Regions from separate parts of the Brevibacillus sp. NRS-1366 genome, predicted to be linked through region 3. Evidence: riboswitches for the same ligand, from Rfam matches in the RefSeq annotation. Region 3 holds a riboswitch; each other region holds the start of a gene.

Region 1 (12,233 bases), on a different contig from region 3:
GGTATGAGGTGAACACATTGTGAAGATAATCGATTCTTTTCGCATCGTCTGGAGAAACCTGTGGCGCATGAAGCTGCGGACAGCTCTTACTTCGGTTGGTGTCATGATCGGAACGGCTGCTATCGTTGCTATGATAGCACTCAGTTTAGGATTAAAAGAAAGTGCCGTAAAAAGTTTGGAAAACTTCGGCAATTTAACCGAAATGGATGTAGAGCCGATGTACTACATCCCTGAAGAAGATCGGATGATTCCAGATGATGAGCGTAAAAAGCTGAACATGGAAGCTGTTCAGGAGTTAAAAACAATACCGGGGATACAAGCTGTGATGCCGATGAAGCGGCTGTATGAACAAGCCAAGCTCAAGGTAGGACGGCGAGAGGGCTATGTAGAGCTGATTGGCGTCGATGTGAACGAGTCCGCTGAATATCGCAAGAATGATGTGGAAAAAGGGAATTATTTGACGGGCTCTCCGCAAGAAATCGTTGTAGCTTACGATGTCCCCAGGGAAATGCGCGACGTCGAAAAGGAAAAGCGGGATGCACGCAGACAAAATGCGGCCTCCAACCGACCGGGGGGGATGTCTCAAATGCCTCCTGATATGGGGGGCCAAGGACAAGCAGCCGCGTTTAATCTCGTTGATAAAGCTGCAACCATTGTGCTGACGCGGGAATACAGGATCGATGATGAACCAAAGTATGAGAAGAAGGAAGTGCGGGTAAGGGTTGTCGGCCAATTGAGACAATCAGAGAACCGCCGCTACTCGTCAGCAGTGTATGCGCCGCTTAGTGTCGTGAAAGAGCTGAATGATTGGGTGAACCGCAGCAGAGGGGATGAGAACTCCCAAGGGTCTACTCGGCGCACACGGGAAGAGGCTAAAAAGGATACGTTTCAATTTGACCAGATGACAGTCAAGGTCGAATCGCGTGAGATGGTTGAAAGTGTCGTCAAGGCACTGAAGGAAAAGGGCTACGAAGTCTGGTCCCCTGCCCGAGAGCTTGAGACCATTAATAAGTTTTTCTTTGTCATTCAAATGGTTCTCGGAGGCATTGCTGCGATCTCGCTTCTGGTTGCGACAATCGGGATCGTCAATACGATGATCATGTCGATTCTGGAGAGGACAAAAGAGATCGGGATCATGAAGGTAATCGGGGCAACTGTGCTCAATATCCGCTGGCTCTTCCTGATGGAATCGGGTTTTATCGGGCTGATTGGCGGCTTGGCAGGTCTAGGAATGGCTTGGGGAGCAGTGGAGCTGGTTAACTATTTCGGTGCTTCCGGTGGTCTTTTGGATGGCCTGAATATGGGATACGGCCGAGGAGGAGCCGAGGCTGAACCGAGCAAACTGGCAGTGATTCCGGGATGGCTGGCATTGTTTGCAATTGGATTCTCGTTTGTCATCGGTCTATTGGCGGGTATTTTCCCAGCGATTCGAGCATCCCGTTTAAGTGCTCTGCAAGCGATTCGAACTGAATAAAGAAATGTGAGGAGCTAGACATGGAAAAGAAAAAGATAAAGATAAAGAAAAAGTGGATCATCATAGCGGCGGTCGTTGTCGTTCTTGGTGGCGGGGGGTATTACGGCTACTCCTACTTCAAAGGCAAGGACGCAGCTACGGAAGAGATGCCTATGGAGAAGCCATCCTTTCCTACAGCTACAGTCGAGATGGGCGAAGTGAAAAAAGTCATCTTTTCATCGGGGACAGTAGAAGCCAAAGCACGAGAGGAAGTAAAACCAGAAATCAGCGGCAAAGTGCAACGTCTGCTGGTGAAAGAAGGGCAGTCCGTTAAAAAGGGAGATGTGCTGTTTACCGTAGATAGTGCGGATGCTCAATTGGAGATCCAGAAGCAAGAACTGTCGATCCTTCGCGCACAGAAAGAATTGAATGAACTCAAAAATAAAAAGGACAGCATTCATTCAGATAAGACGGGGAAGGTAAAAGAAGTACTGGTAAAGGAAGGCGATCCAGTAACGCCTGATACCGTGGTGGCCAAGCTGACAAGTACCGACTATCTGAAAATTTCCGGGAAATTCAGTGCGTATGAAGCAGAACAGTTCCGAGTCGGCCAACAAGTTAAAGTCTTCATTACAACCTCCCTGTATTATGTAGATGGAGTCATAACGGATATTGACTTGGTCGGTAAAAAAGAAAAAGGTGTGGGCGGGGTACATAATGTAGATGTACTCGTTAAAAAACCCGGTGCACTCTACGTAGGAGATACAGGAGAAGTACAGTACACGGACGCTCAAGGCACCCTGTATGCAAGTCAAATGGCTACACCTTTCGAGCTTCCAGATGAAATGGAAATTCTGGCAGGTACTCATGGAAAAATTGGCAAAGTAAATGTCGAGAAAGATGATGACATCAAGGCAGGTCAACTTTTGTTTAAAATGGACATGACTTCATCTGATTTGGAGCTGCAAGAAAAAGAGCTGTTGTTGAAAGAGTCGCTCTTGACGATGGAACAGAAGAAACGGGAAATCGCTAAAAAGCAAGTAGAAGCACCTATTAACGGGGTTATTACCAAGCTGAATGTAAAAGAAGGGGAAACTCCGAGCTCGGGAGATCCTGCGGTAGTTATTATGGACACGACATCTGTCTACTTTGTGGCAGCGGTCGATGAGATTGACATTCCTGCCATTAAGCTGGGACAGAGCGTTGATGTCTTTGTAACTGCATTTGGCAACAAGCCGTTTAAAGGCAAGGTAACTGAGCTTCCAAAAGAAGGAACGAAAGAAGACAAGTCCGTTCGCTTTGCAGTCAAGATCGAATTGACTGATACGAAGGATATGAAGCATGGCATGACAGGTGATTGTGACATTTATGTCGAGCAAAAGGAAAATGTGAAACGATTGCCGATCAATGCGGTGGAGTTTTTGGAGGAAGGGAAAGGCTCGGTCATGGTGAAAGATCCAGGTACGGGAGATCCTACTCCAAAAGAAGTTGCCATTGGTGTCGAAGGAACAGACTTTGTAGAAATCGTAGATGGTTTAAAAGAAGGAGAAGAGGTATTGATGATGAACGGTGAAGGCATGTAACCCTCTGTACTTCTTAAAATAAACACGGCCCCGCTTGCATCTCTTCGTAGGATATGCAGGTGGGGCCGTATTTCATAGAGTCTGGCCGATGCTTTCTTCTTTTTTCTCCAAATGGAGCTTCTGGATCAATTCCGAAACTAAATGGAGTAAAGGATGAGATACGGGAATACCGGTCTTCTGGGTAAATTGATTCGCCACAGGAGCCATGGAAAGCTGTGCAACGGATACAGGCATATCAGAGTTGACTTCTGAGAGTCTGACGAGCTCATTGTAGACCGCTTCACGATAGGCTTCCTGCTTATTTTCCATGAGGAGGGCAAATGCTCCTTCCATGACGTGGACCTCGATCTTTGGATCCACTCCCCATGCCAGGGCATGGCTGCGTAATCGATCCATGGTGGGAGTCACGGTTGCCGGATTAGAGAACAGCAGGATTTGTGGCTCTACACGATAGGCAATTTCGTGAAAAAAGGGTCGATCAATGGTAAAGATCGGTGAAGGGGAAGCTGCTTCATCTTCATCCGTTATACATGCTGCATATTGCGTGCAGGTGATGACGATGGCGTCTGGATGATTCGCTTGCATCCAGGTTAATTGATCTAGTAATTTGCCGTGTGATTGCTCTGCCGTCATGGTATTCTTTCCTTCCGTTTGCAAAAGAAGGCCAGGATCGACATAATGCACCAATTCAGTCTCCACAAAGGCAAAGGCATCTGTTATCAAGGATATGTTGGAGAAGTGACCATGTAAACAAGCAATCTGGGTCAAGAATGCTTCATTCCTTTCCACAGGTATTCGGGCTTTCCTTTTTGGCAATGATTCGAATTCGCTTGTAATCGACAATCCATTTTCCTTCTTGGAATAGGGTGGGACGCAATAATTCTGTTACATGGAGGCAAACCTCCTCCATTTCGTCAGGAGATAAATCAGTAAAAAAGGGACTGCAAAATGAATCCAGCCAATGACGCAAACCGTAATCGCCATCGGGCATCGTTGTTGGACGGTCAAAGTGAGAGGCTAACACGACGCGAAAGCCTTGCTTTTCTAAAAGGATAGCGTACTCGGCGATGCTTGGAAAGTACCAAGGGATCCGTTCATCAGCGGAGATTCCTTTTTGTTGTAATGCAATGCGAAGTGCATTCACGACTTGGTCGCAGTTGCCTTTACCACCGAATTCGGCAACGAAACGACCTCCAGGAGCCAGCGCAAGCCAAACGGTACGGATGACCTCTTCAGGTTTTTTCATCCAATGCAATGCAGCATTGGAAAAAATGGCATCATAGCTCTCTTCGGTGCGATACGTATGGGCATCTGCAACATGAAAAGGCAAGTGTGGGTACTTTTGCCTTGCGGTGCGAATCATGTCGGCAGAAAAATCAATTCCTGCTACTTTTGCACCTGTTTCAGCTAGTTGGGTAGTCAAATCGCCCGTTCCACAGCCAAGATCCAAAATACGTTCGGAGGAAACAGGCTGTAGCCAATCAACCAATCCTCTGCCATAATGAGAAACGAAGTTCATTTTATCGTCATACAGTTCTGCATTCCATCGTTTGGTTTGACTCATGTCAAATCGCTCCCTTCAATAAATGTTTTACCAGTAAAATGGTTATAAGTCCAATCTATTTCAATGTTGATTTTTATAGATTCTTCCTATAGCGATGAATGAGGAAACAAATTCCTCCCTTCTCATTAAAAGGAGATCTTGCCAATTTTGTCGAATGAAAACGGATGAGTGAGTTTAATAGAGAGAGAAAGTGAGAGGACAATACGTGAAAAAATGGGTTGTATCAGCACTTCTAATGTGTATGGCGATGGGAACCTTGCTATCAGGTGTTACCGTCTCGCCAGCATTAGGGGCAGTGGCTACTTCAGCGATGAAACAGAACAGTCAAGTATCAAAGCCCGCGCAGCAGCCGGTTCACGATATGATTGTATTTAACGGTTATCAGGTGTCGGGTCTGGATGCAAATGGATGGAATTGGGTGAAAAACGATGAGTTCATTTTGCCGCCGGATACACCACTCGATATTGACTTGATACAAACGACATACGGAAGCGGAACCAATCTGAATCGCCACGAGGTTTTGCTCGATAATGTGCCCTTGCCAGCTCTTTCAGGCGAGAAGCGCTTCTCTCAAGCAGCATTGAAGTGGGACGTACCTCGGTTTTCCATACCAGCATCCCAGTTGTCATCTGGATTACATACGTTAACATTTGTAGTGACGGACGCTAAAGCACAGAAAAGCACTGTGCAAGTACGTTTTCAGGTAGGAGCACTAACCAATCTGAACATCTATGAAGGAAACAAAGCGGTGGGAGAATCGATCCCCTCGGGTGGTATTTCAGGTATCTTCGGCATGTTTGGTACCAAGAACTTTACCAGCACGGTATCCGGAACTTGGAAACTGATCAACAAAACAAATGGAAAAGAAATAAAAACGATATCCGATAAAACGTTTACGTCTGGTAATCTCATGCAAGGACAGTATGAGCTCATTTTCACTCCAGACGATGGCAGCTTGCCAGTGTGGACAAATGCGATTCAGGTGGGCACGGTAGATCTGTATATGGGAAGCGATGCAAATGGACAAAAGCTTTCTGATAATCAGAAGATAACAGCTCCAGCAGCCCCCGGTCAAGTGGAGCTGTTCTCGTTGTTCCCCGGCCGCTGGTGGGTGAATGGAACGGGCCAAACGCTATCTGACTCTCAGCATTTTAACGTGGTAATCCCGGAAATGCTTGCTGGTATGACCCTGACAGTCACATTTGAGCCGACACCGGGCAATTCTTCCTCAGGGAGCAAGAGCAGCGCGACGACTGTTCAAATCCAAATTCCCGGGGCTCCCAATGCATGTGAAGCAGCAGATGCTCGAGTTACCATGGATATTCTGACGCAAAAAAATAGAGGCTCCTCCCTGAATGTTGAACGCGAAGATCTTTACTCATCGAATGCGACAATCAAGATTTATCAAGATCCGATTTACAAGATCTGGCTGGCGACTGCAGCGAATCATTTTAAGTATGGAACGGAAATCGACGATGAAGAAGGACCAGGTGTATGGGCTATTGACAATGTGATCGTAGAAGCGTCCAAGCTAAACTGGGACCATACCGCTTTAGATTTGTCTGACTACAAACCGGGACGCTACAAGATCAATTATTATGGCAAGCGGGACCCTAAACAAACATGGTGTGGGTACATCCAAATCATCGAAGATCGACCTCCATCTGCTTCCGCGCCTGTTTGCGATCCAAGTGACTCAGGTGTAGCACCGCCCCAGGCACCGATGCGCTTAGTCACAAAAAAAGGCAAAGAGTACCATGACGGTCAAAATATCGTTGTGGACTCAAGTAAGGATTTGGAAGATTTGCAAGGTCTTAAACTGATGTCCACCTACGTAGAAAAAACGGGAACCAAAAAAATAAAGCTAGACGGCCGCAACTACTACATGCCAAAACTCGTTTGGTCATACGGAGAAAACGCTTTTGGTTCAAGTCAAGCACCGAATACCATGCAGATGACCTCGCAAAATAAAGCAGAAGTATTGTTCGATGGAAAAGTAATTTCCACCATCAAGCCAGGGTCTCGTTACGAGGAAGATGACGAAGGTATTCAGGAGTTGGATGTAAATAAGATCATCGAACGTAACGATTCCAAGCCAGGAGAGTACACGATTCGAATTACCAACACACTGGGCTACACGAACTGCCAAGTGTTTGCCAGCAAGAAGTCTTACAATAAGAAAACAAGCTTTGATGAAAGTGAAGAGATTCTCACCCTGACAATTGATGTAAAATAGGGAGAGGTCGCAAACCCCCGATAGCTTGCGGGGGTTTTTTCTTTGGATGGGGGAAAAAATGGAGGGAAGCGAACTTGACAAAAGAGCAGCAAGCCGTCCTGGAGAAGTTTGGTTTCAAAATGGAAAAGGGTAGAGTGAAACATGACAAACTCGGAATCGTAAGAGAAATAGAGGAATTCTTAGGCTTCACCAATCTCGTGGAACTAGAGGAGTATGTGAAGCAAATTCTTCGCAATCAGTGTCAGATGAAACCAAAAAAATCATAAATACAAGGAGCGGGAAAGGGGCACGGTGGATGGAGTCTAGGGAGTCTTTACTGCAAGCTTTGCGTGAAGTGGAGCGATGGGAAAAGGAACAGAAGGATTTGTGGTTTTGGGAAAAGCTGGGGAGGCTACCGTTTGTCCTCCTGGATAAAATGACGCCAAAGTTTGTGCGGGAAAAGCTTGGAACAGCCGTCGATGAAATGGCTGCCTTCCTTGAAACCGGTGGAACCTATTTAGTGTCGGATGAGGCAGTCTACAGCCGTTTTCGCAGCCGGAAACCAGAACGGAAAGAAGCACTTTTCGGCAAAGAAGATATTGCCAAATTACCGCTCGCTGAGATGAATTCAGTAGCAAACGAGCTTACTGAGTCAAGGGCGGCGTTTGCAACGGTACAAGGTGCCACTACAGGCATTGGCGGCATTTTTACATTAGCCCTGGATATACCACTCTTATTAGGTACATCACTTAAGGTTCTGCAAGAAATGGCGCTTAGCTATGGCTATCGTCCTGAGGAAAAACGAGAGCGTCTCTTTGTAGTCAAGTGCCTCCAATTTGCCTCGTCTGATATAGTGGGAAAAAAGGCGATTTTAGATGAGCTGTCCCGCTTTGACGATCCTGCTACTGAAAAAGATGTCATTGCCCAATTACAGGGCTGGAGAGAAGTAGTCGTGACCTACACCGAGAATTTTGGGTGGAAAAAACTGTTCCAATTGGTGCCAATCGCAGGCATTTTGTTCGGGGCGTATATTAATCGTTCAACCGTTCAGGATGTCGCCCATGCTGGCATGATGCTGTACCAAAAAAGGCGAATCCTGGAGCGGTTGCGTCAATCAGATGGTCACGAGGTTTAATCGCTCTCGGTCTTCGGCAGTAATGGCAAAGATAATATGATCTTCCCATTTGCCGTAAATTTGCAAGTACCGCAGAGACAACCCCTCGTGGCGGAATCCGTTTTTTTCCAACACGCGAATCGAAGCAAGATTACGTGGCATCACTGCTGCCTGTACCCGATGTAGATTGGCATCCGAGAAGGCATATTGCAGAGCCAGATTTACGGCAGATGTGGTATAGCCTTTTCCGTTGCAATCTTTGTCCATAAAGTAGCCGAGTGTTGCATTCTGCCAAGCACCGCGAGCGACATTGGACAAAGCGACACGCCCGATCATTTCATCTTTTTTGGAAAGAAAGACGCCAAAAGCAAAGCCAGTACCAGCCTCGAAGTCTCGCACGGCATCGGCCACCTGTTGCTGTTGACCTTCCAGTGTCAGATGAGAGGCAGGGCGAATCGGCTCAAAAGGGGCTAGAAAGTCTTGGTTGCGCAGCCGAAGCTCTAGCAGCTTGGCTGCATCTTGCAGCTCAAGAGGGCGCAAATAAATCATATCCGTATGTAATGACATCGCACGATCCTCCTTAAGAGATTTGTTCAATCCTTTTTGAACATCCTCTTTAAGTAAATTGGTGGATCGATAGTGTATCATGATCCTCTTCTTTAGAAAAGGCGTAATTAACAAAAAAATTACGAACTAGACACTTCCAAAAGCTCCGCAAAAGAAACACCATATACTTTGCACGTCTCTACTTCTTTGGCGGTAGGGGTAAGCTCGATTTTCAGGCCCTCCAGCGGGGTCTCGGCTCCACGCTCACGGGCTTTCTCCAGAAGAATGTCAACAGCCGCGCCGACATGCTCATAAGCAGAATCGCACGAGCCAAATACGATGACTTTTTTTGCGCTCAGATCAATTTCATTCATTTCTTCATAGAAATCCAGGCATTCGTCTGGGAGCTCCCCATCGCCCCACGTATAAGCCCCGAGCGCGATCCCATCATATAACTCAAGTTCCTTTGCATGGGTATCCATTATTTCTTTTATCACTAGCGCAGCACCAGTAGAGCGGATACCATCTGCGATAGCCTCAGCCATTTCTTGTGTATTTCCAGACATGCTTGCGTAAATAACCAGAATATTCATAAAACGCACCCCTCCAAGTTTAGGAAATGAAAATCATTCTCGTAAACAAAATGATGAAAATGATTCTCATTGTCAATGAAATATTCGTTTTCACAAAGCAGTTGCCACAACGGATTGATTTTGGTAGAGTTAAATGAAATTATCATAGTAAGGTCTAAATAGAGGTGCGCCGAGGAAGAGTACATCTTTTCGATATCCGTAGGGGACGGGAAAAGACGGAAAGGCTAAAGCGCCGAAGCTGCTGCTGTTCCCCTGAATAGCAATGGTTGGGGTGGCTCGTGAATAATGATCATCCTGTCATGAAAGGTGTCAGCCTTTTGTGGAGCGCTATTTACGATTTGCTTGCGGAGTATCGAAAGCAATGAGATAGCGAATGCACTCATTGCTTTTTTTACGTGGAGGAAATTCTACTTTCCAAAAGCGATAAAAATCATTCGCAAATTGCGGAGCTGCTCCGTGAGCAGGCCTTGTGCAGAGGTTCATTTATTTGTTTCTTAATTAAAAGGAGGACTCACCTGTGAACATGATGGATGCTAACGAAATCATTGCGTTTATTCAAAAAAGCGAAAAGAAAACACCAGTAAAGGTATACGTAAAGGGTAATCTGGAAGGGATCGACTTCGGAGCAAATGCAAAGGCATTTATTACTGGAGGAACAGGTGTCGTATTTGGCGAGTGGAAAGAAATCGAGCCTGTACTCGCGCAGCATGCTGAAAAGATCGAAGACTATGTGGTAGAAAACGACCGCCGCAATTCTGCCATTCCGCTTTTGGACACCAAGGGTATCCAAGCTCGTATTGAGCCAGGTGCAATCATTCGCGACCAAGTAACGATTGGGAACAACGCTGTTATTATGATGGGTGCTTCGATTAATATCGGTGCAGTTATCGGCGAAGGTACGATGATTGATATGAATGTAGTAGTTGGCGGACGCGGAACGATTGGCAAAAACTGCCACATCGGCGCGGGTTCCGTCATTGCCGGTGTTATCGAACCACCATCCGCACAGCCTGTTGTGATCGAGGATGATGTAGTGATTGGTGCCAACGCTGTCGTTCTCGAAGGTGTTCGTGTAGGAAAAGGTTCTGTTGTAGCAGCAGGTGCCGTAGTAATCGAAGACGTACCGCCTTATGTAGTAGTTGCAGGTACGCCGGCGCGTGTTATCAAGCAAATCGACGACAAGACTCGCTCCAAGACAGAAATCAAACAGGAACTACGTCAGCTCTAAAGGGAGAGTGTGGTCATGGATTGGCGTTCGCTTGATGAACAATATATCGTCTCCACGTACAAACGTTTGCCAATTGCTATCGTCAAAGGAGAAGGCAACTACCTGTACGATACAGATGGCAAAAAGTATCTGGATTTGTTTACTGGACTCGCCGTGAATGTGCTTGGTCATTCTCATCCACGTATTCTAAAGGCCCTTCGTGAGCAAGGGGAACAGTTTTTGCACATTTCGAATGTCTTTCTCAATCAGCCTGCCATTCGTCTTGCGCAGCGTCTGGTCGAGCATACGATCCCCGGCAAGGTGTTTTTTACCAACTCCGGGGCCGAGGCGACAGAAGCTGCGATCAAACTGATCCACAAGTGGACAAAAACCGAGGGAGCGGGACGCGAGGGAATTGTTGTCCTTCGTAACAGCTTTCACGGTCGGACACTGGGGGCTGTTCGTTTGACCAGACAAGCACATGTCTATCAAGATTTCCCGCAGCCCGCTTTTTCTGTCTTTGAGCTGGATGCAGAGGATACGGCTGGACTGCGGGCTCTTTGCCAGAAGGTAAAGCCAGCTGCTGTATTGATGGAGCCTGTGCTTGGATCTGGCGGTGTGCTTCCACTTTCGGAGACTTTCCTGCAAGATGTATCAGCGATCTGCCAGGAAGAAGGCATGCTGTTTGCCATGGACGAGATCCAGACAGGTATGGGACGTACGGGGAAGCTTTTTGCTTATCAGCATACTGACGTGACGCCTGACCTGATTTTGTTTGCAAAAGGGGTAGGCGGAGGTTTACCGCTTGGTGGCGTAATTGCCGGGCCAAAACTCATGAATCAGTTTAAACCGGGCGATCACGGAACGACCTTTGCTCCCTCACCGCTTTCCGCCGCATTGGGGAATGCCGTTATGGATGAGCTCTTAGACCCTGCATTTGCGGCAAGTGTTGATGAAGTGATCGACTACCTCTGGAATGAGCTGGAGGGGCTTCGGAAGCGTCTTGGTGAGCAGTTGCAAGAACTGCGCGGCAAAGGCATGATGGTCGGGATTCCACTTAGTGTAACGCCAGAAGAGGCAAGTCATTTACAGCAACAGTTGCTCGAAGAAGGTGTTCTCGTCGACGTGACACAAAAGACGATCGTTCGGCTGCTGCCGCCGCTGACCCTTACGAAAGCAGATGTCGATCGTTTTCTGGACGTTTTTACTCGTCATCTAACTGCTCTCTCTGGTATTCGGGAGGAGGCGTAAGGGATGGAGACTTTCACATTTACTCAGATACGCCGTGACTTGCATCAAATTCCGGAGCCAGGCTTTCAAGAAGTAAAGACGCAAAAGTATGTACTCGATTATCTGGAGTCGCTCCCACAAGAGCGTCTTTCGATAAAGCTTTGGCGTACGGGTATTCTCGTCAGGATTGCAGGTACCGCTCCCAAACGAACGATTGCCTGGCGGACCGATATGGATGGATTGCCGATCGTAGAAGAGACCTCTTATCCGTTCCGATCACTTCATGAAGGCTACATGCATGCCTGTGGTCACGATATGCATATGGCAATTGCACTTGGACTTTTAACGCATTTTGTCCATACTCCGATTGCTGATGACCTGTTGTTTCTTTTTCAACCAGCAGAAGAAGGTCCAGGTGGTGCTGAGCCAATGATGGGGAGCGAGGAATTCGCCCTCTGGCGACCAGACTACATTTTTGCTCTCCACATCGCGCCGGAATATCCGGTTGGACACATTGCTACGAAACCAGGGATTTTATTTGCCAACACATCGGAATTATTTATTGATTTGGTCGGAAAAGGTGGTCATGCTGCTTTTCCGCACAAGTCCAACGATATGGTGGTTGCTGGCAGTCATTTGGTGACACAGCTCCAATCGGTTGTCGCCCGCAATATTGATCCACTCGATTCTGCTGTGATTACAGTCGGCAAGATCGAAGGCGGAACGAA
Region 2 (6,710 bases), on a different contig from region 3:
TCCTCTCTGATCTTAACGCATGACTTCCTTGGCTATCCAATCTTTTAGGGCCGCTGCTGTCTGCTGCCACTGCTCCTGCGGGGTAATGGCAGCTGGCTGATCTCCGCTCTGTTGGCCATAACTGCCGAATTGGGCGTGATTGCCTCCTTCAATGGACATGTATTTCGTATCGTCAGGCAAATACTTTTTTCCCGCCTCGAATTTCTCCCGATTGACCACGCCATCACGCGATCCTAAAAGCGAAAGGACAGGAATTCCTGCTTCTTTCAAGCGTCCTGGTTTATCCGGATAAGCCCCCAGCAAATACACGCCGCGAATCCGGTCCGTATGATCAGATGCGTACCGAGCTGCCATAGCTCCTCCAAGGGAATGCCCTCCGATCACAAAAGGCTGCTTGGGATATGCCTTTAATACCTGATTGGCCCGTTCCATGTCACTTACTGCCAAATTAAGCGGCATCCGAGCGATGAAAACGCGATAGCCAGAACCCGCCAAGGATCTGGCGAGTGGAGCGTAGCTTTCCGGTTTCACCAGAGATCCAGGATAAAAAATCACGCCCGGATCGTGTGTTTCCCCCCCTTCAAAGGCAATCCAGTCTCCCGTATCTATGACGGTGATCCCTTCACCTCCCTGCATGGCTACAACTGCCGCCTGATCAGGCTGATACGGACGCAGGTACCATATCGCTGTACAAGCTGCAAGCAGTACAACCAAGACAAGCGCCTGAAACCATCGCTTCCGATATCGACTCATCTGTCACCACCATCCCGTTCCCTTCTATCTGCTTCTTATTATGTCTATATTTTCTTTTGCATGTGCGTCTTTTGCATGAAATCCATTTTTTGTATGACACTGCTCTTGGATCTTCAAGCAATAAAAGGGCGAAACGCCTTTGCGCTTCACCCTTTTTCTTTTTGCCGCTCGCGGAATCGGCGTACTTTCATCAGATTGCCGCACATTTTGTCATCGCACCAACGGCGTACCCGGTTACGGCTCTCATCAAAAAAGACCCATTTGCAATCGTCATTGTCGCAAAGTTTGATCCTTTGCACATCCTGACTCGTCAAAAGCTCGGCAAAAGAGCTTGCGATCCGCGCCATGACATATGGCCACCCCTCTACTGAGCTCACTTGATCTAGCCTGTAGTCCGCTCCTTCTCCCTTGCTTACTTTCATATGCACAGGGGCAAGAGCCAACGCCCTGTTCAACGTATCCAGGTTTTCTGCTTTTACAGCTTCTCCTTGGACTACCGCTTCCACCATGCTCCGCATCTGTTCCCGAAGCTGCAACAGGGACGTGCCGACTTCCTCAGCCGCGGGAACAGGCGCAGTCAATCCCCATTTCTGTAAAAATGATTCTAGCCATTCCTGTTTTTCCAGCCGGTTTTCCCGTCTTCCCGATCCACGCCAATCGCGCCAATCACTATTTAAAAAATCAATGCACAGCCATTCCACTGTGTGATCCCCCAATCTGAACGAAACGCATTAGTCCCTCTTGTTTTCTATACCCAGTATATGGTATTGTTTTATTGTAACCACCAAAATCATTTTGGATAGTTACAAACCTTATTCTTAGAGTCATTATACTGTTTCCCTAAACTGTTTCACAGACGAGGAGGATGGACATGAATCGGATGGAATTGTTATTGCATGAATGGGAATGCACCTATGACAAGGAAGATTGGTATCCGCCATTGAAGGATGCCCTCGCTGGCCTTACTGCAGCACAGGCCAGCTGGCGTCCCGATGGCTTGGCAGCGAACACGATCTGGGAAAATGTCAGTCATCTTTTATACTTCAAGGAACGGCTTTTGCATCGTTTACTGGGTACTGATTTTCCTCTTTCCGCTGAGTCCAACGATGACACTTTTACGCCCTCTGGTGGTCCTGAAGATGAGAACGCATGGCAAGCCACGGTCGACCGGATGAAAAATGTCCACCGGCAGATTCACGAAAAGCTGACCCTACTTAGCGAAGAAGCCTTCGACCAGCCGCTGCCCTCCACCCCTTTAGGACAAAGCGTGATGAGCATTGTCCTACATGATGCTTTTCACACAGGACAAATCGTGCAAATTCGCAAGCTGCAAGGCTCGTGGCCCGAAAGACGCTCTTTTCTGTAAACCATTACTGTCTTTGTACTACTGTAGCTATTGGCGGCGAAGTACAACCTATTTCTTGCTCTCCTGTGTCAATCGTACAAACCTTTATCGAGTCATAACCGTATCCTAATTGTACACAAGGATAAAGGAGTTGTTCGCTTTGAGCAAATGGGTTGGGGATGTACATTGAAAGAAGTAAAAGGGCGCCATATAGTAGTAGATGCCTACGATTGTGATCCTCTTTTATTAGATGATCTCGTTCATTTGGAGAAGCTGCTCAGTCAAATTGTCTCATCTCTTGGCATGCAGATTCTAGCAACCAACTTCCATCGTTTTGAACCTCAAGGAGTAACCGGAATTGTTCTTCTCTCCACATCGCATCTTTCGATTCACACGTGGCCTGAGTATTCCTATGTCGCCTTTGATTTGTTTACTTGTGGCGACGATGATCCAGCTACGGAAATAGAAACACTTTTACGTGGACTTTCATCAGAAAGAGCGATTATATACGGGCTGGATCGCTCCATCAGTAACGACGACGGTGACCCTGCCATCTGGGCTATGCTTTCCGAGATTGAATCGTCAAGCGATTCAGACAGCACCGAAGAGTACTCTCTTTCCAGCGTAGCGCTTGAAATGGATTCAGCTTCAAACCGGGGTGACATCTATGACCAGATAGAGCGTAATGAAATGCTGTCTGGCAAACATAACATGCTGTTCAAAGGAACCAGCCAATATCAGCAGATCGAACTGATACAGGCTACAGATATACGCATGTACCTGGATGGGCAGTTGCAGTTCAGTTCAATAGATGAAAGAGTTTATCACGAAGCACTTGTCCATCCTGCTTTCGCTTTTGCTCCTTCCCATGAACGAGTGCTCATCGTCGGTGGCGGTGACGGACTGGCCGTTCGGGAAGTTCTGAAGTACGCGGATGTGAAGCATATTGATCTCGTCGATCTGGATTCGATGGTGTTGGATGTTGCCAAGCTCGTGCCCGAAGTCGTCTCTTTGAATGGGGCTTCGCTCCACGATCCGCGTGTGCATATTCATCCCCAGGACGCTGTCCAGTATTTAGACGCGCAGCATGCTCCCTACCAAATCATCATCGTGGATTTTCCTGACCCAGCCGATGAAGTGATTTGTACGCTCTACACCAAAGAGTTCTTTCAAAGCCTTGCGCAAAATCTGTCCGGTGACGGTGTCTTGGTTTGCCAATCCTTTTCACCGGAAGTTGCGCCAACGGTTTATTGGAGTATTGGGCTCACATTAAACAGTGCAGGATTGGATACGCAATCGTACCACTGTCTCGTTCCCTCCTTTGGAGATTGGGGATTTCATCTTGCGGGACACAAACCACTGGCCCAAATGACGGATACCATTCCCGTACAGACCCGTACCCTTCCAAAAGATCTGGCTACCATGTTTACTTTCAAACAGGGTATACTCGAGAAACGAGCCGATGCAATCGAAAATACAATGGAGAATCTGGTTTTGCATGAATTTTATCAACAAGAAGCGGTAAGCGGCAGCTAAAAAGGGACTGACTATATTCACCATTGCTTAATGTCGCACAATCCTATATAGTTTATAAATAAATCAATTTCATACATGTTATCCTCATCTTTCACGGTGAGGATAGAGGTCGCGGCTTTTATATGCTCCTGTACGAGATTCAGAAGAAATCAATGACTACTGGAAAAGGAAAATCCGCCGAAGTTCATAGCGTATCTCTGTACGCGTGGGCTGGGGCTGTACCCGAAAGGGGCAGAACTGTCACGTTTGCTTGCCGGCAAATGTGGTGTGCTATCTTCAGTGAAGGCTTGGTGGGGATTTGATGATACCGCTTCTATGCCTCTTTTTGGCTATAGGCGGTTTTTTCGTTTCCGACCTTCCTTCCGTTAAACCATTTTGAGAAAGGTCGTGCAAGAAAGGTATGTCACAAAATCAATTGCAACGAGGTCTAAAAGCCCGTCATCTGACCATGATCGCCATTGGCGGTTCGATCGGTACGGGATTGTTCCTTGCGAGTGGCGGCTCCATTCACTCTGCCGGACCCGGTGGAGCCTTGGTCGCCTATATCGCCATTAGTATCATGGTTTACTTCCTGATGACCAGCTTGGGAGAAATGGCAGCATTCATGCCTGTCTCCGGTTCGTTCTCTACTTATGCAACCAGATTCGTCGATCCTTCCCTGGGCTTTGCCCTTGGCTGGAATTACTGGTACAACTGGGCGATTACCATTGCCGTCGAGCTGTCAGCGGCTGCCCTTATTATGAAATACTGGTTCCCAAATACTCCCTCGATCATGTGGAGTGCTTTATTCCTCGTCCTTATGTTTAGTCTTAATCTCTTATCTGTCAAAAGCTATGGAGAATCGGAATATTGGTTTGCTTTGATTAAAGTCGTGACAGTTATCGTCTTTATCATCATTGGTGTTCTGATGATTTTTGGGATCATGGGCAAAGAATCGGTAGGTTTCCAGAACTTTACCAAAGGCGACGCACCATTTAACGGCGGTTTCATGGCACTCTTGGGTGTCTTTATGATTGCAGGGTTCTCCTTCCAAGGAACTGAGCTCGTTGGTGTAGCTGCCGGCGAAAGTGAAAACCCCACTAAAAATATTCCAACGGCGATTCGCCAAATTTTTTGGCGCATTTTGCTCTTTTATATTTTCGCGATTCTCATCATTGGCCTGCTGGTTCCGTACGACAATCCAAACTTAATCAGCGGCGACATTACAGACATTGCCATCAGTCCATTTACCATCGTTTTTGAAAAAGCTGGATTTGCCTTTGCTGCATCGGTGATGAATGCTGTCATTCTCACCTCTGTTCTATCAGCAGGCAACTCTGGAATGTACGCTTCCACCCGTATGCTCTGGGTACTGGCAAAGGAAGGAAAAGCTCCAAAATGGTTTGCCAAAGTCACACGTAACGGTGTACCGATCAACTCTTTGATCCTGACCGCTCTGATCGGGGCGCTTGCCTTTTTGTCCTCTTTGTTTGGAGAAGGAGAGGTTTACATCTGGCTGTTAAACGCATCTGGGATGTCAGGCTTCATCGCTTGGCTTGGTATCGCTATTAGCCATTACCGCTTCCGCAAAGCTTTCCTCGCGCAAGGACGCGACCTGCGAGAGCTGCCATATCGGGCAAAGTGGTTCCCGTTTGGACCGATTTTCGCTTTTATCATTTGCTGTATCGTTATTCTTGGACAAAATTACTCTGCTTTTACCGGAGACGGCATCGACTGGAATGGATTGATGGTCTCGTACATTGGCCTGCCACTCTTCTTGATCGTCTGGCTCGTTTATAAATACACGAAAAAGAGCAAGCTGGTGCCGCTTGATAAAGTTGATTTCAGCATGGATGAAAATACTCTTTAAGTGTAAATACCCCCTAGAGATTTATTGAACACATCTCTAGGGGGTTTCCTATTTTACTTTGAAGCTATTATCTCAATAATTGTGTGACCGTATTAAGGAATCGTAATACTCAACGTGTATGGTACATAGTCATCGGTAGCGTTACCGTCGATCACAATATAATACGATATTCCCCTTTGAAATGAGAAAGAGAGTGATTCTGTGCTCGTGCTAGTTCTAGAAATGATTTGACCCGAAGAATTTCGGATTTTGAAATGGAATTTACTAGGCAGAGAAGAAGGATTATTGAACTTGATCGTGGCCTGATATGTTTTATCGGGAGTTACTGTGAAATAATCCCAATTTTCTTCGATTTCAATCGGCTCCAATACACCTCTCAGAAGAGTTTCCCCCGTAGTGAGGCTGAAAGGATCAGCCTTAGCTATAGAATTGTTTGGCTCTGATTCGTAATAAGTAGTGGCAGCAAAAGCGCTTGTGGTAATGCTGAAAACTAAAGCAAGGCTAGTAAGTCCTAGTGCAATTTTTTTCACATCTATTACCTCCTATTTTTTGGTACAACCTATTTTTACCATAAATACAATTATAAGTAAATGAATTTTCTGTACATTATTTCCATTCTTTTATTTTGATAGTTCAGACGTTTTCCCTTCTCCTGAACAAAATGCACCCCGTTCGCGTCATCGGCTTTTCCGATGTTTCCTACGGGGTGCTCTCCAGACCATATTTTTAGTTATCCTTCTGTCTGTTCATGCCCTAAGGAAGCATGCCTTGAGTAAAACGAATCCATTCCCGCGTGGCATAAGAGAGATAGGCATTCTTCCTCCAGATCATCGCCAAATGCCACTTAATCTGCGGGTTCACCAGCGACATGACATGGAAACGCTTGGGGTCCAGCTCGCTGCAGACGGTTTGTGGCAACAAGGTAATCCCGATGTTGGCCGCTACCATCTCACTCAGAAAGTCCCACTGCGAGCTTTTGTAGACGACATTGGGATGAAATCCAACACGGACACATTCGTCAATGATTCTCTTATGCAAAGCAAAATCCTCGTGAAATACCAAAAATCGCTCTCCTGCGAGCTCAGCCAGAGACACTTCCTGCCTCGATGCCAATGCATGGGTTGGATGCACCACTACTTTGATGTTTTCATTTACAAACGAAAATGATTCAAACAAGTCCTCATCTACAGGCAATAACACAACCCCGCTGTCCAGCATCCCCGATGC
Region 3 (12,233 bases):
ATCTTGACCAAGCAAGCGGACATGCCGCTGTTTATTGCCATCATCATCGGGGGGCTGGCAGCGGGGATCATCGCTCTTTTGATTGGGGCTCCTACCCTGAAACTCCACGGTTTGTACCTTGCGATTGCGACCTTAGGCTTTGGTGAGGTCATCCGGGTTATTCTGTTGAATTTGGAGATTACAAACGGTGCACTCGGTCTTACCGGGCTGCAATCGATCGGCAACTACTTGTATGACTTTGAAAAAGCGATTGGCTTAAAGGCTCAGACAGTCGGTGTCTCCGTTATGCAAATGAAAGCACTGTCGACGTTTCTTTTCATGCTGATTTTGTTCGCGGTCATTTTATTCCTGACGCTGCGTCTGAATCGTTCGCGGCTTGGCCGCGCGTTTGAAGCGATCAAAGCGGATGAAACAGCCGCGCGTGCGATGGGGCTGCAGGTGGCTTATTACAAAATGCTCGCTTTTATTATCGGCTCGGTCTTGGCTGGAATGTGTGGCGGGTTGTTTGCTCATATCACGACAACGATCACTCCGGACGATTTTAACTATCACAAGGTTGTAGAGATTTTGTCCTATGCCGTTATCGGCGGCAGCGAAGTCGTATGGGGGCCGCTGTTTGGTGCTCTCGTGCTGACCGCTTTGCCTGAGGTACTGCGCGGCCTTGCCGAATACAAGATGCTCATGTACGGCCTTATCATGGTCGGAGTGATGGCCTTCCGTCCGCACGGCTTGATTGGAACAGACACCTTCCAGAAGTTGCTGCGTCGCCGCAAGGGCAAATCGTCGGGGAATGAAGCGAAGGGGGGACTGTGACGTGTTGCTGGAACTGACTAACGTAGGAAAAAGCTTTGGCGGCATCACCGCCCTGCGCGATGTTTCCTTTTCCGTAGGCGAAGGCGAGATTGTTGGGCTGATCGGACCGAATGGAGCGGGCAAGACGACCATTTTTAATATGGCGACCGGTATTTTCGAGCCGACGACCGGAACATTCTCGTTTGCCGGTCAAACGCTGAACGGGACGCAGCCTAATAAGATTACCGAAATGGGCATCGCTAGAACCTTTCAAAATATTCGCTTGTTTGGCCATATGAATGCACTGGACAATGTCAAAGTGGGCTGCCATTCGCGGATGAAAGCTGGCTTCTGGGCTTCTTTGCTCAAAACTCCTGGACAGCGGGCAGAAGAGAAGGCCGTAACCAAAAAAGCAGAGGAGCTGCTTGAATTCGTTGGGTTGTCTGATGTAGCAGAGGTGCGCTCTGATACGCTTGCCTACGGGCAGCAGCGCAGGCTGGAAATTGCACGTGCGCTCGCTACCGAGCCGAAGCTGTTGCTCCTGGATGAGCCGGCAGCGGGGATGATTGAGAGCGAAACCAAGTCACTTATGGAGCTTGTGCGCAAAATTCGCGATAATGGGACGACCGTCCTCTTGGTTGAGCATGATATGGGACTGGTCATGAATTTGTGCGACAAAGTTGTCTGCATTAACTTTGGGGTAAAAATTGCTGATGGTACGCCGGGAGAGGTACAGAATAATCCAGACGTGATTGAAGCCTACCTCGGCAAGGAGGACGAATAGCATGTTGAGCTTACAAAACCTAACGACCTCCTACGGCCAGATCAAGGCGATCCGGGGGATTTCTCTGGAGGTGCCAGAAGGCAAGATCGTTTCTTTGATCGGGGCAAACGGCGCAGGGAAGACGACCACGATGCGGACGATTGCAGGTCAGCTCAAGCCAGAGGCAGGGACGATTACGTTTCGCGGACAGCGTATTGAGGGCGCAAAGCCGCATCAGATCGTTAAAGCTGGACTTGCACTCGTGCCAGAGGGACGTGCCATTTTAGGCAAAATGACCGTGCTGGAGAACCTGGAAATGGGTGCTTTCCAACGCAATGACGTACAGGGCATCAAGGATGATATGGAAAAAATGATGGCGTGGTTTCCAATTTTAAGGGAACGACTGACGCAATTGGGTGGAACCATGTCTGGTGGTCAACAGCAGATGCTGGCGATTGCTAGAGCGCTGATGTCGCGTCCCAAGCTGCTGCTCCTGGATGAACCGTCCATGGGTCTGGCACCGATTGTCGTTTCAGACATTTTCAAGGTGATCAAAGAGATCAATGCAGAAGGAACTACTGTGCTGATCGTGGAACAAAACGTCAAGCAAGCGCTCAAAATCGCTGATTTCGGCTACGTCCTGGAAGCGGGACAAATCGTGCTGGAGGGGACGGCTGAGTCCCTGTTAAATGATGAGCGGGTAAAAGAAGCATATCTGGGTGGACGCAAGCATTAGGCCTTCTGCTTTTTGAACAGGATTCTTAGGAAAAAACTGTCGCTGGAAACACGAGGCGGCAGTTTTTTTCATCTGTCATTCATGCTACTATGGAGAGTGGAACGTATATTCCTATCACGCAGTTAACGAGGAAGGATGCTTGACGCCCATGCCAGCAAAACTGACGAGAGAACAAACCGAATATCTTGTTCATCAAGTCCAGCGATATTTTCATGAAGAACGATCTGAACAGCTGGGAAATCTGGAAACAGAAGATTTACTTGCCTTTTTTTCCAAAGAGCTAGGTCCCTTCTTTTATAATCAAGGAGTACAAGATAGCCGGAAGCTGCTTACAGAACGCATGAGTTCTCTAGAGGATGAGCTGTACGTGCTGGAAAAGCCAATCAAAACCAAGTGAAGCCAATATTTTAGATAAATAGATGAAGGAGGGGAGCAGCCATGAATAGCTCCTTGAAAGATAAGCTGGCCGTCCTGCCAGAGAAGCCAGGCTGCTACCTGATGAAAAACGCAAGCGGGGAAATTATTTACGTGGGAAAGGCCAAAGTGCTCAAAAACCGCGTCCGCTCTTATTTTACAGGCAGTCATAATGGAAAGACGCAACTCTTGGTCAGTGAAATCGTAGACTTCGAGTACATTGTCGTATCTACTCCGATCGAAGCGCTTATTTTGGAGTGCAACCTGATCAAAAAGCATGATCCGCGCTACAATGTCATGCTCCGCGATGACAAAACCTACCCTTATATCAAAATTACGAATGAAGCCCAGCCGCGTCTGGAAATTACCCGCAAGGTCTTGAAAGACAAGGCACGTTATTTTGGTCCGTATCCGAATGCTGGGGATGCCTCCGAGGTGAAGAAGCTTTTGGATCGCCTCTATCCGCTGCGCAAATGCCGCAATATGCCTAAGCAAGTGTGTCTCTATTACCATTTGGGACAATGCCTCGCCCCCTGTGTGTACGAGGTGACAGCAGAGGAAAACCGCCGATTGGTAGAGGAAATCAGCCGATTCCTCGATGGCGGTCACGAAGAGATGAAGCAGCAGTTGACGGAGAAGATGATGCAAGCTTCAGAGAATATGGAGTTCGAGCGGGCAAAGGAATTCCGCGATCAGATCAAAAGCATCGAAGCGGTGATGGAAAAGCAGAAAATTACGTTTAACGATACGGTAGATCGGGATATTATCGGATTTGCTGTGGAGAAGGGCTGGATGTGCATCCAGATTTTCTATATGCGTCAGGGCAAGATGATTGAGCGCCAGACTACGTCTTTTCCTTATTACGGGGATGAAAGCGAAGACTTTATGTCCTACGTCAGTCAATTCTATTACGACAAACAGAACGCCTTGCCGAAAGAAATTCTGTTGCCCGAAGAAAGTGACACGGAATTGTTAAGTGATTGGTTAGGGGTCAAGGTGCATGCGCCCAAACGCAGCAAGAAGCGTGAACTGGTAAAAATGGCATCGGAAAACGCGCGGATTGCTTTGCAGGAGAAGTTTGCGCTCATGTCTAAAGACGATGCCCGTACCGTCCAGGCCGTGCACAATCTCGGTCACATTCTAGGTATCGGCGTTCCTCATCGCATCGAGGCCTTTGACAACTCCAACATACAAGGTACGGAGCCTGTATCGGCGATGATCGTCTTTACCGATGGCCGACCCGATAAAAAGGAATACCGCAAATTCAAAATCAAAACAGTCGAAGGTCCCGATGATTATGGATCCATGCGAGAGGTCATTCGTCGCCGCTATTCCCGGCTGCTCAAGGAAAACCAGCCGATGCCTGATCTCATCGTCATCGACGGGGGAAAAGGGCAAATCAGTGCAGCGATGGATGTATTGGAAAACGAGCTGGGGCTCTATATTCCGGTCTGTGGTTTGGCAAAAGACGATAAGCACAGGACAGCTCAGCTTATGTACGGAGATCCGCCTGAGCCTGTGAATTTGAAACGAGACAGCTACGAGTTTTATTTGTTGCAGCGTATTCAGGACGAGGTGCACCGGTTTGTTATCACCTTTCACAGGCAATCTCGAACCAAAACGATGCTCTCCTCCCAACTGGATGAGATTCCTGGCATTGGAGAAAAACGGCGCAAGCTCCTGTTTACTCATTTTGGTTCGATGAAGAAAATGCGTGAGGCAACCGTAGAGGATTTCCGCCAGTTAGGAATCGGTGACAAGCTGGCAAAAGAAATTATCGCCCATTTGCGGAAGGTAGATTCGTAATAAATCGTGAAAAACGATTGAACTGTTTGTCAGCCCATGATATAATGCCTTTCAAACAGAATAGTAAGCCTCACTTCCATATATGGAGTGAGGTAGAGGCGCGAAAACCAAAAGTACCACCCTGAGATCGGGTATCTGTGAAGGGTATGGGAAAGGGGAATTCGCCGAAGTGTGGAGGGGAACCCGCTTTTCTCCATGCTGGGTCTGCATTGAATAAATGCAGGACTGTCATCTCGGCAATCACCAGTTGCCAGATGGAGAGCTATCTCACGGTGAGTCCGTGTGAGTCATGATGGTTGATTCTGTCATGCTACATGGACTGGACCGCGTGTATTGGAGGGGAGGAACCGGTATGTCGAAACAATAGGCAGCGGCAGGTACTTATTCCTAGTCGATGCCTTTTTTTAATAGTACGAATTCATGTATACGATAGAGACCATACAGATAAAAATCAGACGAAACCATACAAAAAAAAACAGAAACCATACCTGATAAATCATTGGATATGAAAAGGGAGAGAAGCCGCATGGGGTTGATCGTGCAGAAATACGGAGGCACCTCTGTAGGTACCATTGAGCGAATTTTACGAGTAGCGGATCGAATCATCAACTATAAAGAGGAAGGGCATGATGTGGTCGTGGTCGTCTCGGCGATGGGCAAGTCTACGGATGTATTGGTAGACATGGCTAAGCAGATCACCGCGTACCCATCAGAGCGGGAAATGGATATGCTCTTGACCACGGGGGAACAGGTATCCATCTCGCTTTTGGCAATGGCTTTGCACACAAAAGGCTATGACGCTATTTCCTTGACTGGCTGGCAAGCAGGCGTTACGACGGAAGCGATTCACGGTCGAGCTCGAATCAAGCAGATTGATTCGGAAAGAATCCAAGCCGAACTGAGTCGTGGACGCGTCGTGATCGTAGCAGGCTTCCAGGGAATCAGCGATGAGGGTGAAATTACTACGCTTGGCCGAGGTGGATCGGATACATCTGCGGTCACATTAGCAGCCAGCCTGGGGGCAGAGAAATGCGAGATCTTTACAGACGTGTCAGGCGTATACACAGCTGATCCACGTATGGTCCCGGCAGCAAGCAAGCTGGACACGATCTCCTATGATGAGATGCTTGAGCTAGCGAATCTTGGAGCTGGAGTCTTGCATCCGCGTTCGGTGGAGGCTGCTAAGAAATACAAGGTACGGCTGGTGGTCCGCTCCAGCTTTACTGGTGAAGATGGTACGTACGTTGAGGAGGTTGCCAATATGGAAACAGGAAGAGTAGTAAGTGGAGTCGCGCATGACGAAGATGTAGCAAAGATTACGGTTGTCGGTATGCCTGCCAAGGTAGGAACCCTCTCCCGCCTGTTCAATACTTTGGCTGACAACCAGGTGAACGTGGATATTATTATCCAGAGCTCCTATGATGCCGCGGTAACGAACATTTCTTTTACAGTAGCAGCAGATGATTTGAAAAAGGCGCTGGATACGCTTGGCGCGAATCAGACGGTGCTGGGCTTTGAAAAAGTAGACTTCGAGGAAAACCTGACCAAGGTTTCCATTGTAGGCTCCGGCATGATCAATAATCCAGGAGTTGCAGCTGAAATGTTCCGCGTCCTGGCTGAAAAGGAAATTTCTATTAAAATGGTATCTACTTCTGATATCAAAGTATCATGCGTGATTCCAGCAAGCCTGACAGAGCTGGCAGTTTGCAGTCTCCACACAGCCTATGGCCTGGATGTAGCTGAAACAGCTGTCGTGCACGGCTGAGAAAAATCCCCCTCTCCCCGCAGGTAGAGGGGGCTACTTATGTGAGCGATTGCTCATTTTTGGCTACGTGTGACAATCCGAACATCATCGTTGCTTGCTATTTCTAGCTGGGCTACGATTTCTGTTCCTTTCCACCTCTCCAAGGCCCCGGCGACGATCCCCGATTCTAGAGAAAGCGTTCGAGACAGACGTTCCGGTGACTGGTAGCTATGAATCGTATGCGAGAGTTTATAGGTCGTGCACTCCTCTGTGGCCTCCAGTAGGTCTAATTGCCCGAGACCAAGTCTCATAAACGGCAGAATGATGCCATTTGCCGATTGAATAGGGATTTTCCGACCAATATCTTTGCCTAGCCAGTAGAGAATGGGGCTTTCGCTATTACCGAGCAGGGTGTTGGTCAACGTTTCGCGGAGGAAATGATAGCCAAGATAGGGCATGTTCATCCGTTCAGCATAAGGAATCGTTTGGGCAGGCAACAGGGCTGCCAGTTGATCCGTCTCTTTCATTGTGCTCCCTCCTGTCTGTACTAGATTATGAGGAGGGGGCAGTTTTCATGACCAATTTAAGAGAGAAAAATAGCGGAATTGAGCATTGTTATTCTAACAATAGATTTAGTCTATTGATTGGCTTGACGCTCTCAGTCGACAAGAGTACAATTGGATTTGGTCAAAGTTTTGCCCAACTTTTTTTCGTATTTTGACACATTACGACAAGGTTGGACGAGAAGAAAGACGGTTTTTCGTCATGTCTAACGAGAATCGCAATGGGTTAGGATATGGGAGAAAGGTCTATCAAAACGGCCAAGGCCGTTTTGTCGACCGAAAGCGGGCATATGAAATGAGCACTACATACATCGAAAGGGGGACCATTGTATGGCGAAAGGCCATAGCTTTCTCAGCCACAAGCTGCACTCACTTCTTGGTTTGTTTCCGATCGGGCTCTTCTTGCTGTTCCACTTGATAGCCAACTATCAAGCAACCCACGGAGCAGAAGCATTCAACCAGACGGTTAGTCTGATTGATCGCGTTCCACTTATCTTGATTGTTGAATTCGTCTTCATCTACATCCCGATCCTGTTCCACGCTGTTTACGGTCTCTACATCGCATTCCAAGCGAAGCAAAACGTAGGGAACTTCAGTTACTTCAGGAACCAAATGTTCCTGTGGCAGCGTCTGACAGGGGTTATTACCCTCATTTTCATTGTTTGGCACGTTTGGTCAACGCGCATCGCAAAAGCAATGGGTGCTACAGTAGATTTTGACATGATGGCTAACATTCTTAGTAGTCCGGCAATGATCGTATTCTACACAATTGGGATTATTAGTACGGTTTTCCACTTCTCCAACGGACTGTGGTCGTTCTTGGTTCACTGGGGAATTACGGTTGGACCGCGTTCCCAGCGAATTGCAACATACTTGACTATGGCCGTTTTCGTAGTCGTAACTTACATCGGCTTGCGTGCGATGTCGGCTTTCATTCTGTAGGGATAGGGGGACTAAACAATGGCAAAAGGTAAACTAATCATTGTCGGTGGCGGTTTGGCCGGCTTGATGGCTACCATCAAAGCAGCAGAAAAAGGCGTTCCCGTTGAGCTTTTCTCCCTGGTTCCGGTAAAACGTTCCCACTCTGTTTGTGCACAGGGCGGTATTAACGGTGCGGTAAATACCAAAGGGGAAGGCGACTCCACATGGGAGCACTTCGACGATACAGTATATGGCGGAGACTTTTTGGCGAACCAACCGCCAGTAAAAGCAATGACTGATGCGGCACCAGGTATTATTTACATGCTGGACCGCATGGGCGTAATGTTCAACCGTACTCCGGAAGGTCTTTTGGATTTCCGTCGTTTCGGTGGAACCAAACATCACCGCACAGCGTTTGCAGGTGCAACAACTGGACAACAGCTGCTTTACGCATTGGACGAGCAAGTTCGCCGTTATGAAGCAGAGGGTCTGGTTACTAAGTACGAATATTGGGATTTCCTCGGAGCCGTTTTGGACGATACAGGAACCTGTCGCGGGATTACTGCGCAAAACATGCGTTCCGGTGAAATTCAATCCTTCCGTGCAGATGCCGTCATTTTGGCAACAGGCGGTCCTGGGATCATCTTTGGTAAATCGACGAACTCGATTATCAACACAGGTACAGCAGCTTCTGCGGCTTACCAACAGGGCGTTATCTACTCTAACGGCGAAATGATCCAGATTCACCCGACTGCAATTCCTGGCGACGACAAGCTGCGTCTGATGTCCGAATCTGCTCGCGGTGAGGGTGGACGCGTTTGGACTTACAAAGACGGGAAACCTTGGTACTTCCTGGAGGAAAAATATCCAGCTTACGGTAACTTGGTACCGCGTGACATCGCGACACGCGAAATTTTCTCTGTCTGCGTAGATATGAAACTGGGTGTAAACGGCGAAAACATGGTATACCTCGACCTGTCCCACAAAGATCCGAAAGAACTGGATGTAAAATTGGGCGGTATCATTGAGATTTACGAAAAATTCGTTGGGGACGACCCGCGCAAGGTTCCAATGAAGATTTTCCCTGCCGTTCACTACTCCATGGGCGGTATGTGGGTAGACTACAACCAAATGACCAACATTCCTGGTCTGTTCGCCGCAGGTGAGTGCGATTACTCTCAACACGGTGCAAACCGTCTGGGTGCAAACTCCCTCTTGTCCGCGATCTATGGCGGTATGGTTGCCGGTCCAAAAGCGATTGAGTACATCAAAGGCTTGAACCAATCTTCGGATGACTTGTCTTCTGCACTCTTTGACAGCCACGCAAGTAAAGAACAAGCAAAATACGACAACATCCTGAAAATGGACGGAACAGAAAATGCTTACCTGATCCACAAGGAACTGGGTGAGTGGATGACTGACAACGTAACAGTGGTACGTTACAATGACCGTCTGCAAAGAACGGATGACAAAATCGTTGAATTGATGGAGCGCTACAAGAAAATCAACATCAACGATACGAATAAATGGAGCAACGCAGGTGCTTCCTTTACCCGTCACCTGTGGAACATGCTGGTATTGTCCCGTGCGATCACGATCGGCGCGCTCAAGCGTGACGAGAGCCGCGGTGCTCACTACAAGCCTGACTTCCCAGAACGTGATGACGAGAACTTCATGAAAACGACAATGGCGAAGTTCAACGCTGAAACGACTGCACCAGAAATCTACTACGAAGACATTGACGTTTCGTTGATCGCACCACGCAAACGTGACTATACGTCTGACAAGAAGCACTAAGAGAGGAGGAAACTGATCATGGCCGAAAAATTGATTCATCTGATTATCACTCGCCAAGATAGCCCTGACAGCACTCCGTACAAGGAAGAGTTCAAGATTCCATACCGTCCTGGCATGAACGTAATTAGTGCGCTGATGGAGATTCAACGCAATCCGCTCAACGCGCAAGGACAAAAAACGTCTCCAGTTAACTGGGAATCGAACTGCTTGGAAGAAGTTTGCGGTGCGTGCTCGATGGTGATTAATGGAAGACCGCGCCAAGCGTGCTCTGCATTGGTTGATAAGCTGGAACAGCCTATTCGTCTCGAACCAATGAGTACCTTCCCTGTACAACGTGACCTGTCAATTGACCGCAGCCGCATGTTTGATGCATTGAAACGTGTAAAAGCGTGGGTCCCAATTGATGGTACGCATGATCTTGGACCTGGTCCTCGCATGCCTGAAGTAGAGCGTCAATGGGCGTATGAGCTCTCTAAATGCATGACTTGCGGTGTTTGCCTGGAGGCATGCCCGAACGTGAATGCGAAGTCCGACTTCATTGGACCGTTTGCGATTTCTCAAGTCCGCCTGTTCAATCAGCATCCAACTGGTATGATGAACAAGCATGAGCGTCTGGAAGCCTTGATGGAGGATGGCGGTATCGGTGATTGCGGTAACTCGCAAAACTGCGTACAAGCTTGTCCAAAAGGAATTCCACTCACCACTTCGATTGCTCATATGAACAAAGAAACAACCAAACATGCGGTGAAGAAATTCTTCTTCTCGTAAATGATTGCCATGAAAAAGGCGTGCACCGGTTATCCGGTTTGCACGCCTTTTTTTACTGTAGGTAAGCTTATGTCCCCTGGTATTAACGCTTTCTCAAAGTAACGGCTCACTCTTTCTTCGGTGCATGTACCGCAAGGGCTAATTTTTCAAAACAAGATACAAAGCTCTCCATTTCTTCGGGAGAAAGAGCGGAGAAATGCTGCTGCAGTGTATCTTGCCTTTTTTGTTTGGCCTGACTCAAAATGTCTTTGCCTCCGTCTGTCATGCGAATGTGGACCACTCGCCGATCCTCTTCATCGCGGTCGCGGATAACGTAGTCATGCTTATCTAAACGATCAATCATGGCTGTTATGGCACTAGGCTTGACACACATGGAATCCGCCAATTCGCCGACAGTGCATCTCCCCTTTTGTTCAAGTTGATACAGAATGTAATATTGTTGGCCTGTTAATCCTGGGACGGGCTCAGACAACTGAGGCCCGATTACACGCATGATAGAACGAAACGCCTCCTGCAGACGCTCAATACTTTCTTTTAGATTGGATGACATGCTGGTTTCAGCTCCTTGTACCGATAGGCATCAAAACTTATTATACCAAAAATGATTCCACATAATGTTTGACGTATTTCGATATATTTCAACCCGGCTTGTTTATTGACTGTTCATTTGCAACGAAGGGAATACCTTAGAGCTTCCCTGTGAAAACTTAAATCAATGGATGCTTTACCAAAAAGGGGGCAAACGATGAAAAAACAGGTTTTCAGCTTAGGGTTGGCGTTAGTTTTGCTTCCCGTGACGACAGTAAATACAAGTAGGGTTGAGGCACTTGCTGGAATAGACACCACCGCATTTCAAACACAGATCATGCAGGACTTGCATGATGCAAATTGGCCTTTGACTGCAGGAGTGCGGGCAATGATGACAGAGAGTGACGCCCGGTTTCTGGCGGCAGATGAGTGGCTACGTACGGAGCACTCCTTTTTAGGTGAAAAGGTATCGTCACCCCAGACCTCCTCATTGGAGATGATTGAGGCGACAAAGGCTTGGCAGGAAGGGGATGTAAAAGGAGAAGGCATGCTGGTATCTGTAATCGATACGGGAGTCAATCCTAAGCATCCTGATATGCCCGTCCCACGTGACAAAAGGCTGGCACAACAAAAATCAGGTTCGACAAAAAAGGTGCTCCCTGGATACAACTGGGCTGACCGTAATCAAACGACAGAGGACGTGGGCGAATCTCAGCACGGAGTTCACGTGGCAGGAATTATTGCGGCAAATGGAAAAATGAAGGGAGTCGCTCCAGAGGCTCAGATCCTGAGCCAAAAGGTTTTTTCGAACTATCAAGGGGAGGTGCCTGGACTCAGTGAGTCGATCTTGTTCGCGATTAACGATTCGATTACAAAAAAAGCGGATGTCATCAATCTCAGTCTCGGTTCCTCAGCGGGCTATGTAGACGAGGGCAATACGGAGCAAATGGCGGTCAAAAGGGCGGTAGACAACGGTGTGATAGTGGTTGCAGCGGCAGGAAATGACGCGTACTTCGGCAGTAATAAGGTACAAGCGCAAAATCCTGATGTGGCGATGATCGGTTCTCCAGGATTGGCTCCGGATGCATTGGCTGTCGCCTCTGTCAATGCTACCACTTTGGCAGGCTATAGCTTCGGCGTGCAGGGCGTAGTGGGTCTGGAACGTGTCGTCTACCTTCACGGGCATGTGGGGACTGGAGCGGCGATCAACCCCGTTACAACCCTTTTGAAGTCGTATCCGCTCGTTTATATGGGGAAAGGGAAGAAGGAAGACTACAATGTCTCGGTAAAAGAAAAAATAGTGCTTCTGGAGCGCGGAGACATTTCCTTTGATGAAAAACTCCGCTTAGCTAAGGAGGCTGGTGCCGTTGGAGCGATCATCTACAATAACGAAACCGGGCC

The links. Region 3 has a riboswitch for lysine ahead of ACIFQN_RS20955 (aspartate kinase). Riboswitches for the same ligand answer to the same signal wherever they lie in the genome.
Region 1: linked by a shared signal. The riboswitch ahead of dapD (2,3,4,5-tetrahydropyridine-2,6-dicarboxylate N-acetyltransferase) and the one ahead of ACIFQN_RS20955 (aspartate kinase) in region 3 are both predicted to bind lysine.
Region 2: linked by a shared signal. The riboswitch ahead of ACIFQN_RS23580 (amino acid permease) and the one ahead of ACIFQN_RS20955 (aspartate kinase) in region 3 are both predicted to bind lysine.

Annotation. Positions count from the first base shown of each region.
Region 1 is NZ_JBITPN010000015.1:5,850-18,082, forward strand. Features, by position in the region: gene ACIFQN_RS07845 (ABC transporter permease) at 20-1,474, shown strand; gene ACIFQN_RS07850 (biotin/lipoyl-binding protein) at 1,495-3,036, shown strand; gene ACIFQN_RS07855 (hypothetical protein) at 3,109-3,825, opposite strand; gene ACIFQN_RS07860 (class I SAM-dependent methyltransferase) at 3,812-4,600, opposite strand; gene ACIFQN_RS07865 (hypothetical protein) at 4,806-6,836, shown strand; gene ACIFQN_RS07870 (hypothetical protein) at 6,911-7,102, shown strand; gene ACIFQN_RS07875 (EcsC family protein) at 7,132-7,950, shown strand; gene ACIFQN_RS07880 (GNAT family N-acetyltransferase) at 7,930-8,496, opposite strand; gene ACIFQN_RS07885 (flavodoxin) at 8,616-9,068, opposite strand; lysine riboswitch at 9,220-9,406, shown strand; gene dapD (2,3,4,5-tetrahydropyridine-2,6-dicarboxylate N-acetyltransferase) at 9,586-10,296, shown strand; gene ACIFQN_RS07895 (aspartate aminotransferase family protein) at 10,312-11,526, shown strand; gene ACIFQN_RS07900 (N-acetyldiaminopimelate deacetylase) at 11,530-12,233, shown strand, end outside.
Region 2 is NZ_JBITPN010000028.1:20,321-27,030, reverse strand. Features, by position in the region: gene ACIFQN_RS23605 (hypothetical protein) at 1-23, shown strand, start outside; gene ACIFQN_RS23600 (alpha/beta fold hydrolase) at 13-753, opposite strand; gene ACIFQN_RS23595 (CGNR zinc finger domain-containing protein) at 900-1,454, opposite strand; gene ACIFQN_RS23590 (DinB family protein) at 1,625-2,119, shown strand; gene speD (adenosylmethionine decarboxylase) at 2,285-3,634, shown strand; lysine riboswitch at 3,730-3,915, shown strand; gene ACIFQN_RS23580 (amino acid permease) at 4,035-5,483, shown strand; gene ACIFQN_RS23575 (hypothetical protein) at 5,576-6,013, opposite strand; gene cidR (cidABC operon transcriptional activator CidR) at 6,237-6,710, opposite strand, start outside.
Region 3 is NZ_JBITPN010000023.1:41,701-53,933, reverse strand. Features, by position in the region: gene ACIFQN_RS20980 (branched-chain amino acid ABC transporter permease) at 1-813, shown strand, start outside; gene ACIFQN_RS20975 (ABC transporter ATP-binding protein) at 815-1,576, shown strand; gene ACIFQN_RS20970 (ABC transporter ATP-binding protein) at 1,578-2,291, shown strand; gene ACIFQN_RS20965 (DUF2164 domain-containing protein) at 2,440-2,688, shown strand; gene uvrC (excinuclease ABC subunit UvrC) at 2,730-4,511, shown strand; lysine riboswitch at 4,597-4,784, shown strand; gene ACIFQN_RS20955 (aspartate kinase) at 5,038-6,276, shown strand; gene ACIFQN_RS20950 (DUF2507 domain-containing protein) at 6,330-6,782, opposite strand; gene ACIFQN_RS20945 (succinate dehydrogenase cytochrome b558 subunit) at 7,149-7,760, shown strand; gene sdhA (succinate dehydrogenase flavoprotein subunit) at 7,779-9,536, shown strand; gene sdhB (succinate dehydrogenase iron-sulfur subunit) at 9,555-10,304, shown strand; gene ACIFQN_RS20930 (MarR family winged helix-turn-helix transcriptional regulator) at 10,411-10,854, opposite strand; gene ACIFQN_RS20925 (S8 family serine peptidase) at 11,050-12,233, shown strand, end outside.